Regions from separate parts of the Methylobacterium sp. 1030 genome, predicted to be linked through region 2. Evidence: predicted binding sites of a transcription regulator. Region 2 holds the regulator's gene; each other region holds the start of a gene.
The links. The regulator PhoB, encoded in region 2, activates phosphate uptake and scavenging genes when phosphate is short. The targets are predictions, from matches to a motif close to TGTCATNNANCTGTCAT.

Region 1: a site for PhoB is predicted at 1,688-1,704, ahead of phnC (phosphonate ABC transporter ATP-binding protein). Genes of this name have one in related genera too.
Region 3: a site for PhoB is predicted at 1,675-1,691, ahead of ABIC30_RS29425 (Orn/Lys/Arg family decarboxylase). Genes of this name have one in related genera too.
Region 4: a site for PhoB is predicted at 1,587-1,603, ahead of ABIC30_RS14695 (UDP-2,3-diacylglucosamine diphosphatase). Genes of this name have one in related genera too.

The regions. Positions count from the first base shown of each region.
Region 1 covers NZ_JBEPKM010000017.1:11,048-14,597, reverse strand. Annotated here, with positions in the region: gene ABIC30_RS23155 (ceramide glucosyltransferase) at 1-309, shown strand, start outside; gene ABIC30_RS23150 (DUF1045 domain-containing protein) at 334-1,020, shown strand; gene ABIC30_RS23145 (LbetaH domain-containing protein) at 1,013-1,633, shown strand; gene phnC (phosphonate ABC transporter ATP-binding protein) at 1,748-2,596, shown strand; gene phnD (phosphonate ABC transporter substrate-binding protein) at 2,728-3,550, shown strand, end outside.
Region 2 covers NZ_JBEPKM010000016.1:61,122-64,671, forward strand. Annotated here, with positions in the region: gene pstB (phosphate ABC transporter ATP-binding protein PstB) at 1-364, shown strand, start outside; gene phoU (phosphate signaling complex protein PhoU) at 474-1,193, shown strand; gene phoB (phosphate regulon transcriptional regulator PhoB) at 1,316-2,011, shown strand; gene ABIC30_RS22450 (protein-disulfide reductase DsbD family protein) at 2,191-3,550, opposite strand, start outside.
Region 3 covers NZ_JBEPKM010000031.1:30,935-34,484, reverse strand. Annotated here, with positions in the region: gene ABIC30_RS29430 (hydroxyacid dehydrogenase) at 461-1,441, shown strand; gene ABIC30_RS29425 (Orn/Lys/Arg family decarboxylase) at 1,740-3,550, shown strand, end outside.
Region 4 covers NZ_JBEPKM010000009.1:104,300-107,849, forward strand. Annotated here, with positions in the region: gene ABIC30_RS14690 (glycosyltransferase family 4 protein) at 1-710, opposite strand, end outside; gene ABIC30_RS14695 (UDP-2,3-diacylglucosamine diphosphatase) at 721-1,518, opposite strand; gene ABIC30_RS14700 (aminotransferase class V-fold PLP-dependent enzyme) at 2,056-3,264, shown strand; gene ABIC30_RS14705 (D-2-hydroxyacid dehydrogenase) at 3,368-3,550, shown strand, end outside.

The DNA.
Region 1 (3,550 bases), on a different contig from region 2:
GCCCCCGAGATCGGCAGCGGCGTCCTGCTGCCGGCGCTCCTCGTCGCCCTCTGGGCCGGAAGCCTCGCGGGCCTCGCGGGCGCTGCCGGCCTCGCCGCCCTGTGCTATGCCGCCGAGCACCGGCTCGCGGCCCGCGCGGGCTGGCACCGCTCGCCCCGCACGCTGGCGGCCTTCCTGGCGCGCGACGCCCTGATCCCGGCGATCTGGGTCGGCGCCTGGATGCGGAGCGCCATCGTGTGGCGGGGCAATGCCATGGACGTGCGCCCCCGGCGGGCCGCCGACGCGCGCACCTACGCGCCGACGGCCTGACCGCCCGGCGATCGGAGACCCTACGTGTCGCGCCGCTACGCCCTCTACTGGCTGCCCGCCCCGGATTCGCGCCTCGAAGCCTTCGGCCGGGCGATCCTCGGCACCGACAACGTCGCCGGGCTGCCGGTGCCGCACCCGGAGGGGCTCGGTGATCTCGCTGCGGTCACGGCGGGCGCGCGGGTCTACGGGTTCCACGCCACCCTCAAGGCGCCGCTGCGCCTCGCCCCCGGCACCGGGGAGGCCGACCTCGTGGCCGCCGCCCGCGCCCTCGCGGCCGCGCACCCGCCAGTGGCGGTGGGGCCGCTCCGGGTCGCCGCCCTCGGGCCGTTCCTCGCCCTGGTGCCGGAGACACCCCCGCCGGAACTCGGGCTCCTCGCCGCCGAGTGCGTCGCCGCCCTCGACCCGTTCCGGGCGCCGCTCACGGAGGCCGAGCGCGCCAAGCGCCGGCCGGAGCGCCTCGACCCGCGCGGCCGCGCGCTCCTCGAGCGCTGGGGCTATCCCTACGTGTTCGAGGCCTTCCGCTTCCACATGACCCTGACCGACGCCCTGCCGGAGGCGGAGCGCGACCTCTGGCACCGGCGCCTGTCCGAGGCCTACGCCGCCGCGGGACCGGAGCCCCTGCGGATCGACGCCATCAGCCTCCTGACCCAGGACGGGTCGGGGCCGTTCCGGCTCCTGGCGCGCCTGCCCTTCGGAGAGGCCCGTGGTTGACCGCCCCCTCGGCCTCGAACCCGCGCTCGATCCGAGCGCCCGGGTCGTCGACAGCCGCCTCGGCCGCTACACCGAGGTCGGCGCCCGCACCCGCCTCACCGAGACGACCCTCGACGACTATTCCTACATCGGTGAGGACGGCGAGGTGATCTACACCGCGATCGGCAAGTTCTGCTCGATCGCCGCCAGCGTGCGGATCAATCCCGGCAACCACCCGATGGAGCGGGCGTCGCAGGCGCACTTCACCTACCGGGCGCGCGCCTACTGGCCGGAGGAAGCGGACGAGCCCGCCTACTTCGACCGGCGCCGGGCGAGCCCGGTGGCGATCGGCCACGATGTCTGGATCGGCCACGGCGCGGTCGTCCTGCCCGGGCGCACGATCGGCACCGGCGCGGTGGTGGGGGCGGGCGCCATCGTCACCCGCGACGTCGAGCCCTACACGATCGTCGTCGGCAATCCCGCCCGGCCGGTCCGGCGCCGCTTCCCCGAGGCCGTCGCGGACCGTCTGACCCGCTTGGCGTGGTGGGACTGGGACCACGAGCGCCTGCGCCGGGCGCTGCCGGATTTCCGCGGGCTGCCCATCGAAGCATTCCTGGAGCGCCACGAAGATTAAGTCGGCTATCGAAAAGCCGAGATGCTGCGCCGGCAAATATAATCGTTCCGAATACGTCATCCAATCGTCGTCAAACCGGCGTCTACGTGCGGCCGTTCCCCGGCGGATGGTGGCATGCTGGTTATCGAGGATCTCACGCGCCAGTACGGCGACCGACGCGCCGTCGACGGCGTGTCGCTCCGGATCGAGCCCGGCAGCTTCGTCGGGGTGATCGGCCGGTCCGGTGCCGGCAAGTCCACGCTGCTGCGCCTCATCAACCGGCTGGCGGATCCGAGTTCGGGACGCATCCTCCACGACGGCCGCGAGGTCACCACCCTGCGCGGCCGCCCGCTGCGCGAGTGGCGCACCCGCTGCGCCATGATCTTCCAGCAATTCAACCTCGTCGGCCGGCTCGACGTCATGACCAACGTGCTGATGGGGCGCCTCAGCCACGTGCCGACCCACCGCGCCCTGCTCCGGCAATGGTCCGCCGAGGACCGCGCCATGGCCCTCGCCGCCCTGGAGAGCTTCGACATGGGCGAGTTCGCCGGCCAGCGGGCCGACGGCCTGTCGGGCGGCCAGCAGCAGCGCGTCGCCATCGCCCGCGCCCTCGTGCAGGAACCCGAGATCCTGCTCGCCGACGAGCCGGTCGCCTCGCTCGACCCGCGCAACACGCGGCTCGTGATGGACGCGCTCGCCGACGTGAACCGGCGCTACGGCATCACGGTGCTGTGCAACCTGCACTCCCTCGACCTCGCCCGCGCCTACTGCGACCGCCTCGTCGGCCTCGCGGCCGGGCGGGTCGTGTTCGAGGGCGGCCCCTTCGACCTCACCGAGGACGTGGCGCGCCGGCTCTACGGCCTGGAGGCCGGCGAGGTGCTGGACGATTCCGCGCAGCGCGAGGCGGAGCAGCGGGCCGCGATGCCGGGCCGGCCCGGTCACGTGCCGGCGCGGCCGGTCCGCGAGGCCGCCCTCGGCGCCTGATCCGGGCCCCGGGCCCCAACGAACACCGCCAGAGCGCACCGCCAGAGCGCACCGCCAAAATGCACCGTCTTGGAAACGCCCGACCGGCCTCCGGCCGGCTGAACCTCGCCGACGCCACGAAGGACGACCCGATGATCACCCGACGCACCCTCGCCGCCGCCGCGGCCCTCGCCCTCCTCGGCCTGCCGGCCGCCGCCCAGGACTGGAAGGCCCAGTATCCGGAGCTGACGCTGGGCGTGATCCCGGCCGAGAACGCCTCGGGCACCGCCGACCGCTGGGCGCCGCTCACCGCCTACCTGACCAAGACGCTCGGCGTGCCGGTCAAGCTGCGGGTGGCGAGCGACTACGCCGCCGTGATCGAGGGCCAGCGCGCCGGCAACATCCAGATCGCGTGGTACGGGCCGGCCTCGTTCGCGCGGGCCGTGATGACCGGCGTGAAGATCGAGCCGATCGTCAACCAGAAGCACGAGACCGGCGCCTCGGGCTACTATTCGGTGGTCTACGTGCTGGCCTCCAGCCCCTACAAGACCGTCGAGGATCTCAAGGGCAAGAACCTCGCGCTGGTCGATCCGAACTCCACCTCCGGCAATCAGGCGCCGCGCTTCTTCCTGAAGCGGGCCGGCTACGACGTCGAGAAGTTCTTCGGCAAGACCTTCTACGCGGGCAGCCACGAGAACGCCGTCCTGGCGCTCACCCAGGGCACGGCCGACGCCGCCGCCAACCTGTGGAATTCCGAGACCGACACGATGGTCACCCGCATGGCCGCCAAGGGCATGCTCAAGAAGCCCGACGGCACGCCGATGCAGCAGTCGGACTTCCGGGTCGTGTTCAAGTCCGACTTCCTGCCGGAGGGGCCCTTCGCCGTGCTGGCGAGCCTGCCGGACGACCTGAAGGCCAAGATCCGCGACGCCTTCGTGGCCCTGCCGAAGGCCGACAAGGCCGCGTTCGACCGGC
Region 2 (3,550 bases):
CGCCCTCTGGGACGAGGTGAAGGACAAGCTCCGGCAGCCCGGGACCGGCCTGTCGGGCGGCCAGCAGCAGCGCCTGTGCATCGCCCGGACGGTGGCGCAGAAGCCGGAGGTGATCCTGTTCGACGAGCCGACCTCGGCCCTCGACCCGATCTCGACCGGCCGCATCGAGGAGCTGATCGAGCAGCTGCGCGACGAGTTCACCATCGTGATCGTCACGCACAACATGCAGCAGGCGGCGCGCATCTCGCAGTTCACCGCCTTCATGTATCTGGGGCAGCTCGTCGAGTTCGGTCCGACCAACCGGATGTTCATGAACCCGACGGAACGCCGCACGCAGGACTACATCACCGGCCGCTTCGGCTAGTCTGCCGGGCCGCTCCGGTCCCGGGACCGCCGCTCGCGTCTCCGGCGCGCCGGCGGGTCCCGCAAGCCTCCCGGAGGGCCGTCCCCGGGACCCCATCGAAGGATCCGCCATGCCCGGCCATATCGTCACCTCCTACGACACCGACCTGGAGAACCTGCGTCGCTCGATCTCGGAGATGGGCGGCGTCGCCGAGAAGATGACCGCGGAGGCGACCGACGCCCTCGTGCGCCGGGACGACACGCTCGCCCAGGCGGTGATCCTCGCCGACAAGCGCCTCGACGCGCTGCAGCGGGACATCGAGGAGCGCGCCGTGCTGCTGATCGCCCGGCGCCAGCCCCTGGCGATCGACCTGCGCGAGACCATCTCGGCGATCCGCGTCTCCGGCGATCTGGAGCGGATCGGCGACCTCGCCAAGAACGTCGCCAAGCGCGTGGTGGCGATCTCCGACCAGGCGCCGGCCCAGAAGATCGTGCTCGGCGTGCGCCACATGAGCGACCTCGCCGAGGGTCAGCTCAAGGACGTGCTCGACGCCTACGGGAGCCGCGACGTCCAGGCGGCCCACGACGTCTGGGAGCGCGACGGCGAGATCGACGCCCTGTACAATTCCCTGTTCCGCGAGCTCCTGACCTACATGATGGAGGATCCGCGCAACATCTCGTTCTGCACGCATCTCCTGTTCTGCGCGAAGAACGTCGAGCGCATCGGCGACCACACCACCAACATCGCCGAGACGATCCACTACCTCGCCACGGGCGAGACGCTGGCGGGTGACCGGCCGAAGAACGACGCGTCGAACTACGCGACCGTGGACGGCGTGCAGGCGCCGTGAGGCGCCGACCCCGGCGCCTTCCTGTGGGCGCGGCCGGGGTCACTCTCCGTGCGGGTTGAGGCGGGGCGGCGCCTCCTGCACCATCCGGGGACCGCCCGCAGAACGAGTCTTCGAACGTGAGCATGCAAGTCCTGATCGTCGAGGACGAGGAGGCCCTGAGCACGCTGCTCCGCTACAACCTGGAGGCCGAGGGCTTCCTGGTGGATTCGGCGGCGCGCGGCGACGACGCCGAGCTGCTCCTGGCGGAGCGGATCCCGGACCTCGTCCTGCTCGACTGGATGCTGCCCGGCCTCTCGGGGATCGAGCTGTGCCGCCGGATCCGGGCGCGCCGGGAGACCGAGCGCCTGCCGGTGATTATGCTCACCGCCCGGGGCGAGGAGGGCGACCGCGTCCGCGGTCTCGGCACGGGCGCCGACGACTACATCGTCAAGCCGTTCTCGGTCCCGGAGCTGCTCGCCCGGATCCGCGCGCTCCTGCGCCGGGCCAAGCCCGCCCACGTCTCGGACCGGCTAGCGGCCGGCGACCTGGAACTCGACCGCACCGGCCACCGCGTCCGCCGCGGCGGCGAGGAGCTGCATCTGGGCCCCACGGAGTTCCGGCTCCTGGAATTCCTGATGCTGGCGCCGGGCCGGGTCTTCTCCCGCGAGCAGCTCCTCGACGGGGTGTGGGGCCACGACGTCTACATCGACGAGCGTACCGTCGACGTCCATGTCGGGCGGCTGCGCAAGGCGCTGAACGGCCCGCGCCAGACCGACCCGATCCGTACGGTCCGGGGCTCGGGCTACGCCTTCGACGAGACCTTCTCGCTGGAGGCCTGAGGCGGCCTCACTGGCCGTCCGGATAGGACTTCGCTCCGGCGCACCGTCATCGCGAGCGCAGCGAAGCGACCCAGGGCGGCGGGACGCCGATGCGCGCGGCGCTGCTGGGTTGCTTCGCTCCGCTCGCAAAGACGGTGGGACGGGCCCGCGAAGATCCGCGCGTCCCGGTCTCCAGGGATTCAGCGCGCCAGCGCCGCGCTCCGGCCCGAGGCGGCCGGCACCGCCTCCAGCGCCGCCAGGACCGTCCCCTCGGTGAGGATCTGCGGCAGCACCTGGGGCTCTCCCGTCCCGGTATAGAGCAGGTAGAGCGGGACGCCGCTGCGCCCGTGCTTCTCCAGGAGGCGGGTAATCTCGGGGTTCTGGTTGGTCCAGTCGCCCTTCATGTAGGTCACGCCGCGCTCGGCCATCGCGGCCCGCACGGCCTTGGTGTTGAGCGAGGTCGCCTCGTTGACCGCGCAGGTGATGCACCACGCGGCGGTCATGTCCACGAAGACGGGGCGGTGCGCGTCGACCAGGGCGTCGAGGCGCGCCTGCGTGAACGGCTCGATCCCGTCGGCGGCGGCCTGCGCGGCCGGCGCGGCGCGGTCCCGGGGCAGGGTGACGGCGAGGGCCCCGACGGCGATCAGCGCCAGCGCGGCGGCGGCCTGCGCGACCCGGCCGGCCCGCGGCGGGGCGGCGCGGCCGTGCTCCCAGGCCCAGGCGGCGAAGCCCACGAGGACGAGGCCGATCAGCGCCGCCAGCAGCCCGCGCGGGTCGACCTGCTGCGCCAGCACCCAGATCAGCCACGCCACGGTGGCGTAGACCGGGAAGGCCAGCACCTGCTTGAGGGTCTCCATCCAGGCGCCCGGCCGCGGCAGCGCCCGCAGGGCCGGCGGCCAGAGGGTCAGGAGCAGGAAGGGCAGGGCGAGGCCGAGGCCGAGGCTCGCGAAGACGGCGAGCGCCACGCCGGCGCTCTGGGTCAGCGCGAAGCCCACCGCCGAGCCCATGAACGGCGCCGTGCAGGGCGTCGCCACCAGGGTCGCGAGCACGCCGGTGAAGAACGAGCCGCTCAGGCCGCCGCGCCGGGTGAGGCCGTCGCCGAGGCCGGCGAGCCGGCCTCCGACATGGACCGCGCCCGAGAGGCTCAGGCCCATCGCGAACAGCAGGTAGGCGAGCCCCGCCACGATGGCGGGCGACTGGAGCTGGAACCCCCAGCCGATCGCGGCCCCGCCGCTCTTCAGGCCGATCAGCGCGGCGGCGAGCGCCAGGAAGCTCGCCAGGACGCCGGCCGTGTAGGCGAGGCCGTGGAGCCGCAGCCGAGCCGGCCCCTCGCCCGCGTGCCGCACGAGGCCGAGCACCTTGATCGACAGGACCGGGAAGACGCAGGGCATCAGATTGAGGATCAGGCCGCCGAGGAAGGCGAAGGCCGCGGCGGTCGCCAGCGTCAGCGCGTCGAAGTCGGCGGCGGCCGGCGCGGTCGCGGGCGGCGCGGTCGCGGCCGGCGCCGCGGCGGCCGGGAGGACCGGCTCGTCGCCGTACGCGAAGGCGAGCCGGCGGGTC
Region 3 (3,550 bases), on a different contig from region 2:
TATCTCTACATGTGTCAAAAATACATTTGGAGTAATTACAATTCTACAGTGCGATCGCATCGCTGATCGAACATTGTCGATATTTATTTTCGTATATACATAGATGTATTTCAGGACGTCGTGTTTATCAATGACGCGACCATCTTCGCGCGATCGGGGCGACGATTTCACGGAGGGCCGGGCCACAGCTCGGCCGAGGCGCACGGCCGGGATCATCGGTCCGGACGAGGCCGCCGAGGTCGGACCCGGCCGCGATTTCCCGTGGATCGTGCGCGGCCGGTCGGGCCGCCGGGGCGTTCGACCGCGCGACCACCGGATCCCGACGGGCCCGCGGGAGCGCCGACCGGCGGCCGCGGCGCCGCGATCGGGGCGCCCGGTTGCCAGGGTTGCCCACCCCGCCTAGACGGGCCCGGCGCGAAACGTGCTTGTCACCCCTCCTCTTGTGCAGAGGTCTTCTCCCGTGATCACCGGTCCGTGCCTCATCGTCCAGCCGATCCACGCGGCGGGCCTCGACCGGTTGCGCGCGGCCGGCCTGGAGCCGCGCCCGGCGAGCGGGACCGATCCCGAGACGCTGGCGCGCGAGGTCGCCGACTGCGTCGCCGTCATCACCCGCAACACCGGCTTCCCGGCCCGCGCCATCGCGGCGGCGCCGGCCCTGCGGGTGATCGGGGTGCACGGCACCGGCACCGACCACGTCGCCACGGCCGAGGCGACCGGGGCCGGGATCGTGGTGGTGAACACGCCCGGCGCCAACGCCGTCTCGGTGGCCGAGCAGACGCTGGCGCTGATCTTCGCCCTGGCCAAGGCCCTGCCGGAGGCCGACCGCTCGGTCCGGGCCGGCGACGACAGCTTCAAGTTCACCGCCCGGCTGATCGAGCTCGCCGGCCTGACACTGGGCCTCGTCGGCTTCGGGGCGATCGGGCAGGCGACCGCCCGGCTCGGCGCCACCCTGGGCCTGCGGGTGCTGGCCTACGGCCCGAGCCGCCCGGACGCGGACTTCGCCAATGCCGGCGCCCTGCGGGCCGCCTCGGTCGACGCGCTCCTGGCGGAGTCCGACATCGTCTCCCTGCACGTGCCGCTGACCCCGGGCACCCGCGGCCTGATCGGCCGGGACCAGCTCGCCCGGATGAAGCGGGAGGCCTTCCTGATCAACACCAGCCGCGGCGGCCTGATCGACGAGGCGGCCCTGGTGGAGGCGCTGGCGGCGGGCACGATCGCGGGCGCCGGGCTCGACGTCTTCGCCCAGGAACCGCTGCCGGTCGACCACCCGCTGGCCCGCCAGCCCCGGGCGATCCTGACGCCCCATGTCGGCGGCTCCACCGGGGCGGCCCTGATCCGCACCGCCGAGACCGCCGCGGCCCGCGTGGTCGACGCCCTCGCCGGCCGGCGGCCGGGCGGGCTGGTCAACCCGGCCGTCTGGGAGCGGCGCCGCGGGGTGTGATGGTCCCCCCTCTCCCGTGCGGGAGAGGGTTGGGGTGAGGGACGAGAGGCTTCGGGATCAAGCACCCGATCGACGCGATTCGAGGGGGAGCCTCATCCGGTGAGGTCTCACCCCTCAGCCTGTCCCTCTCCCGCACGGGAGAGGGGACCCGCGGCCGATCCTGACGGCGCGGCGGTCGTGGCCGGCCCGGTTCACGGTGTTTCGTCCGGACCGCGACCGCCCGCCGCGCGCCGTGTCATGCAATCGTCGCAGACGGGCCGGAAAGCCACCCGCTGCATCCGAGGCCAGAGAGGGCTCCATGGACTTCCACCGTCGCTTCACGGTCCTGATGTGCGCCCCGGCCTTCGACCCGGACGATCTCGAGGGCGCGCGCGTCAACCAGATCGTGGCGGCCGTGGAGCAGCGCGGCTTCGAGGTGGTGCGCGCCCGACGGGTGGAGGACGCGGCCATCGCGGTCCAGACCGACGCGGCGGTCGGCTGCCTCGTGGTCGACTGGGGCAAGCGCGGCCTCGACGGCAAGGCCGCCGCCCTCATCGACATGATGCGCCGGCGCGGCCTGGAGATGCCGATCGTCATCATGGTCCGCCGCAAGCGGCTGGAGGATATCCCGGTCGAGCTCCTCGACTTCATCGACGGCTACATCTTCCTCGCCGAGGAGACGCCGGAATTCATCGCCCGCGGCCTCGTCAGCCGGGTCACGCAGTACGCCGAGACCCTCAAGACCCCGTTCTTCGGCGCGCTCGTCGACTACGCCGAGAAGGGCAACCAGCTCTGGACCTGCCCGGGCCACAACGGCGGCATCTTCTACAACCGGTCGCCGATCGGCCGGATCTTCGTGGAGCACCTCGGCGAGGCGATCTTCCGCGACGACCTCGACAACTCGGTCCTCGACCTCGGCGACCTCCTGACCCACGAGGGTCCGGCGCTGAAGGCCCAGAAGGAGGCCGCCAAGATCTTCGGGGCGGAGAAGACCTACTTCGTCCTCAACGGCACCTCCGCCTCCAACAAGATCGTCCTGTCCTCCCTGGTGGCCGAGGACGACCTCGTCCTGTTCGACCGCAACAACCACAAGGCGGCCCACCACGGCGCCCTGTTCCTCGGCGGCGGCATCCCGATCTTCCTGGAGACCGACCGCAACGCCTACGGGCTGATCGGGCCGATCTTCCACGAGGCCCTGGACGAGACCCGGATCCGGGAGAAGATCCGCCGCAACCCGCTGGTGACCGACCCGGAGGCGTGGCGCCAGGAGCGGCCGTTCCGCGTCGCGGTGATCGAGCAGTGCACCTACGACGGCACGATCTACGACGCCCAGGAGATCCTGGAGAAGATCGGCCACCTCTGCGACTACATCCTGTTCGACGAGGCCTGGGCGGGCTTCATGAAGTTCCACCCGCTCTACGCAAGGCGCTTCGCCATGGGGCTGACCGGGCTCGACGAGACCTCGCCCGGCATCGTCGCCACGCAATCGACCCACAAGCAGCTCGCGAGCTTCAGCCAGGCCTCGCAGATCCACACCCGCGACGGCCATATCCGCGGCCAGACCCGGCGGGTCGAGCACAAGCGGCTCAACGAGAGCTTCCTGGTCCACGCCTCGACCTCGCCCTTCTACCCGCTCTTCGCCTCCCTCGACGTCGGCGCCCAGATGATGAAGGGGCGCTCGGGCATGATCCTGTGGGACGACACGATCCGGCTCGGGATCGAGTGGCGCAAGAAGGTCCGGGCGATCCGGCGCGAGTTCGAGGAGAACGAGCGCGATCCCGCGCGGCGCTGGTTCTTCGACCCGTTCGTGCCGGACGTGACGGTGAACGTCGACGGCGCGGAGGTGCCGTGGGAGAGCGTGCCGACGGACGAGCTCGCCGCGACGCCGCGCCACTGGGAGCTGAAGCCGGGCGCGCGCTGGCACGGCTTCACCCATGTGGCGCCGGGCTACGCCATCACCGACCCGAACAAGCTCACCGTGCTGACCCCCGGCTTCGACCGGCACACGGGGGCCTACGCCCAGCACGGCGTGCCGGCGCCGATCGTGGCGCAATACCTGCGTGAGAACCGGATCGTCGCCGAGAAGAACGACCTGAACTCGCTGCTCTTCCTGCTGACCCCGGGGGTGGA
Region 4 (3,550 bases), on a different contig from region 2:
CGGGTGCCGAGGAAGTGCGCCGCCGGCGCGAGCGCCTGCAGCCGCGCGCGGTCCGGACCGTCGCCCACCACCACCTTGGTGCCGGGCAGGTCGAGGGCGAGGAAGGCCGCGACGTTCTTCTCCACGGCGAGCCGACCGACGTAGAGGAACAGCGGCCCCGGCAGGCCGGCGAGTTCCGCCGGCCCGGGCGTCCCGGGCTCGGCCGGCCGGAACCGCTCCGTGTCCACGCCCCGGGTCCAGCGCATCAGCCGGCCGAAACCCCGCGCCGCGAGCTCGCCCTGGAGCGAGGCGGTGCTGACCATCGTCCCGCGGGCGGCGCCGTGGAACCGGCGCAGGTACGCGTAGGACCACGCCTCCGGCACCGGGGCGCGGGCGGCGAGGTATTCAGGGAAGCGCGTGTGGTAGCTCGTCGTGAAGGGCAGGTCGTGCGCGAGGCAGTGCCGGCGCGCCGCGAGGCCGACCGGCCCCTCCGTGGCGATGTGCACGTGGCTCGGCCGCTCGGCCCGCCAGCGCGCCGCCACCCGCTCGCGCCCGGCATAGGCGAGGCGGATCTCCGGGTAGCCCGGCAGCGGCAGCGAGCGGAAATCCGCGACGGACAGCAGCGTCGTGGCGAAGCCGTGCTCCGGCGCGCGCCGGACCATCTGCTCGAGGGAGCGCACGACGCCGTTCACCTGGGGGTGCCACGCGTCGCTGGCGATCAGGAGCTTCACGGCGGCGCCCTCACGCCACCGCGCGCCGGCCCGGCAGGGGCTGCGGCACGACCTCGGCCTCCCGCGCCCGCAGGAGGCTCGGGTAGTGCAGCACCTCGATGCGGCCGTCGTAGTGCTCCACGAGCCCGGTGCAGGATTCCACCCAGTCGCCGGTGTTGAGGTAGCGCAGGTCGCCGATCGGCCGGTCCGCGGCGTGGTGGATGTGGCCGCAGATCACCCCGTCGGCGCCCTGGCGGCGGGCCTCCTCGGCCAGGATCGTCTCGAAGCGGCCGATGAAGCTCACCGCGTTCTTCACGCGCAGCTTCGCCCAGGCCGACAGCGACCAGTAGGACAGGCCGAGCCGCCGCCGGACCTTGTTGATCAGCGTGTTGAGGGAGAGCGCCAGCGTGTAGGCGCCGTCGCCCAGATGGGCGAGCCACGGCGAGTGGCGCACCACCATGTCGAACTGGTCGCCGTGGATGACGAGGTAGCGCTTGCCGTCCGCCGCCTCGTGGATCGCGGTCTCGGCGAGTTCGATGCCGCCGAAGCTCGTGCCCACGTAGTCGCGCAGGAACTCGTCGTGGTTGCCGGGCAGGTAGACGATCCGCGCGCCCTTGCGGACCTTGCGCAGGAGCTTCTGCACCACGTCGTTGTGCTCTTGCGGCCAGTACCAGCCCGAGCGCAGCTGCCAGCCGTCCACGATGTCGCCGACGAGGTAGATCGTGTCGGCGTCGTAGTCCTTCAGGAACGACAGCAGCAGGCCGGCCTGGCAGCCGCGCGTGCCGAGATGCAGGTCGGACAGGAACAGCGTCCGCACGCGGACCGGCATCTCCTCAACCTCGGCCACGGCATCCTCTCCCGGCGGCTGAACGGTGCCGGGATCCAGAGCGCGATCCGATCTCAGTTTGATGACGCGGGTTCCGACGGGGCGGAAAGACTTCGGTGTGCGGTGCCGCGAAGCCTCTCAACCGGAGCACGACTTCGTTGCGGCGCACAAAAAATTTTTTTGGCAAGTTCCGGAAGTTTTTCCGGTTTTCCTTTCGAGCGTCACCGCCTCATAATACCAAGAACCGGCCGCTCGGCACGAGCACGGCCGGACCTTGACAGGAAGGCGGCGAGGACGGCCCTGGAGCCGTTGGACGGGACGGCAATTCGGAGGCGACCGGCGCGCGGGGGCGCGCCGCGACGCGAGCGGCGTGAGGCCGCCTGCCGCTCCGCGGAGACCCCCCGATCACGGCAGAGGATGGCGTTCGAGGGGGTGCGGCGCGAGCCGCTCTCGACGGCGCCGGACCGACTCCCTGAGGACGCTTGGACAACCCGGCGCGGGTTCACGCCCGCGCGCAATGGACTTTTCGGAGGAAACATCATGGCCGCAACCCGGCGCCCCGGTCGCAACCACCTCTTCATCCCGGGCCCCACCAACATCCCGGAGCGCGTCCTGCGCGCCATGCACGTGCCGTCGGAGGATCACCGCTCGCCGAGCTTCCCCGAGCTGGTGAAGCCACTCCTGCAGGACTCCAAGATGGTGTTCGGCTCGACCGCCGGGACGGTCATCCTGTTCCCGTCCTCGGGCACCGGCATCTGGGAATCGGCCCTGTCCAACACCCTCTGCCGCGGCGACACGGTGCTGACCTCGCGCTACGGCCAGTTCAGCCACCTCTGGGTCGACATGGCCCAGCGCCTCGGCCTCGACGTGGTCGTCCAGGAGGAGGAGTGGGGCACCGGCGCCGATCCGCAGAAGATCGAGGAGGCCCTGCGCGCCGACAAGGACCATAAGATCAAGGCCGTGATGGTCGTCCACAACGAGACCGCCACGGGCGTCACCAGCGACATCGGCGCGGTGCGCAAGGCGATCGACGCCGCCGGGCACCCGGCCCTGCTGTTCGTGGACGGCATCTCGTCGATCGGCTCTCTGCCGTTCGAGATGGACGCGTGGAAGGTCGACTGCGCCATCGCGGGCTCGCAGAAGGGCTTCATGCTGCCGGCCGGCCTCGGCCTGATCTGCATCAGCCCGAAGGCGCTCAAGATCGCCGAGAGCGGCACCGGCCGCAACGACCGGCTCGGCCACGCCTACTTCGCCTGGAAGGATCAGCTGGCCGCCAACGCCACCGGCTACTTCCCCTACACCCCCGTCCTGCCGCTGCTCTACGGCCTGCGCGAGGCCCTGGCGGTCGTGAAGGAAGAGGGGCTGGAGAACGTCTACCACCGCCACCACGTCCTCGCCGAGGCGACCCGCCAGGCGGTCGCGGCCTGGGGCCTCAAGCCCTGCGCCAAGGAGCCCAAGTGGAACTCCGACACGGTCACGGCGATCGTGGTGCCGGAGGGCGCCGACGCCGCCAAGGTGATCACCCACGCCTACGAGCGCTACAACCTCTCGCTGGGCGCCGGCCTGTCGAAAGTCGCCGGCAAGGTGTTCCGCATCGGCCACCTCGGCGACCTGAACGAGCTGTCGCTGCTGGGTGCCATCGCGGGCGCCGAGATGGCCATGCTCGATTGCGGCATCAAGGTCACGCCGGGCTCGGGCGTCGCCGCCGCTTCCAGCTACCTGCGCGAGAATCCGCTGCATAAGGCGTGATCTGCGCCCGCGATCGGGGCGGGACCGGGTTGCCGGGCCCGCCCCGACGCGCAAGTAAGAACAAGACTATCGAGGAAACCGCCCGTCGTACGAGAGGGGTCCTATGACCAAGAAGATCGTGTTCCTGGATCGTGAATCCCTCGATGCCAGGGTCCGACCGTTCAATTTCCCCCACGAATACGTCGAGCACGAGTCGACCTGGACGCCGGAGGAGATCGTCTCCCGCCTCCAGGGCGCGGAGATCGCGCTGATCAACAAGGTCCCGATGCGGGCCGAGACGCTGAAG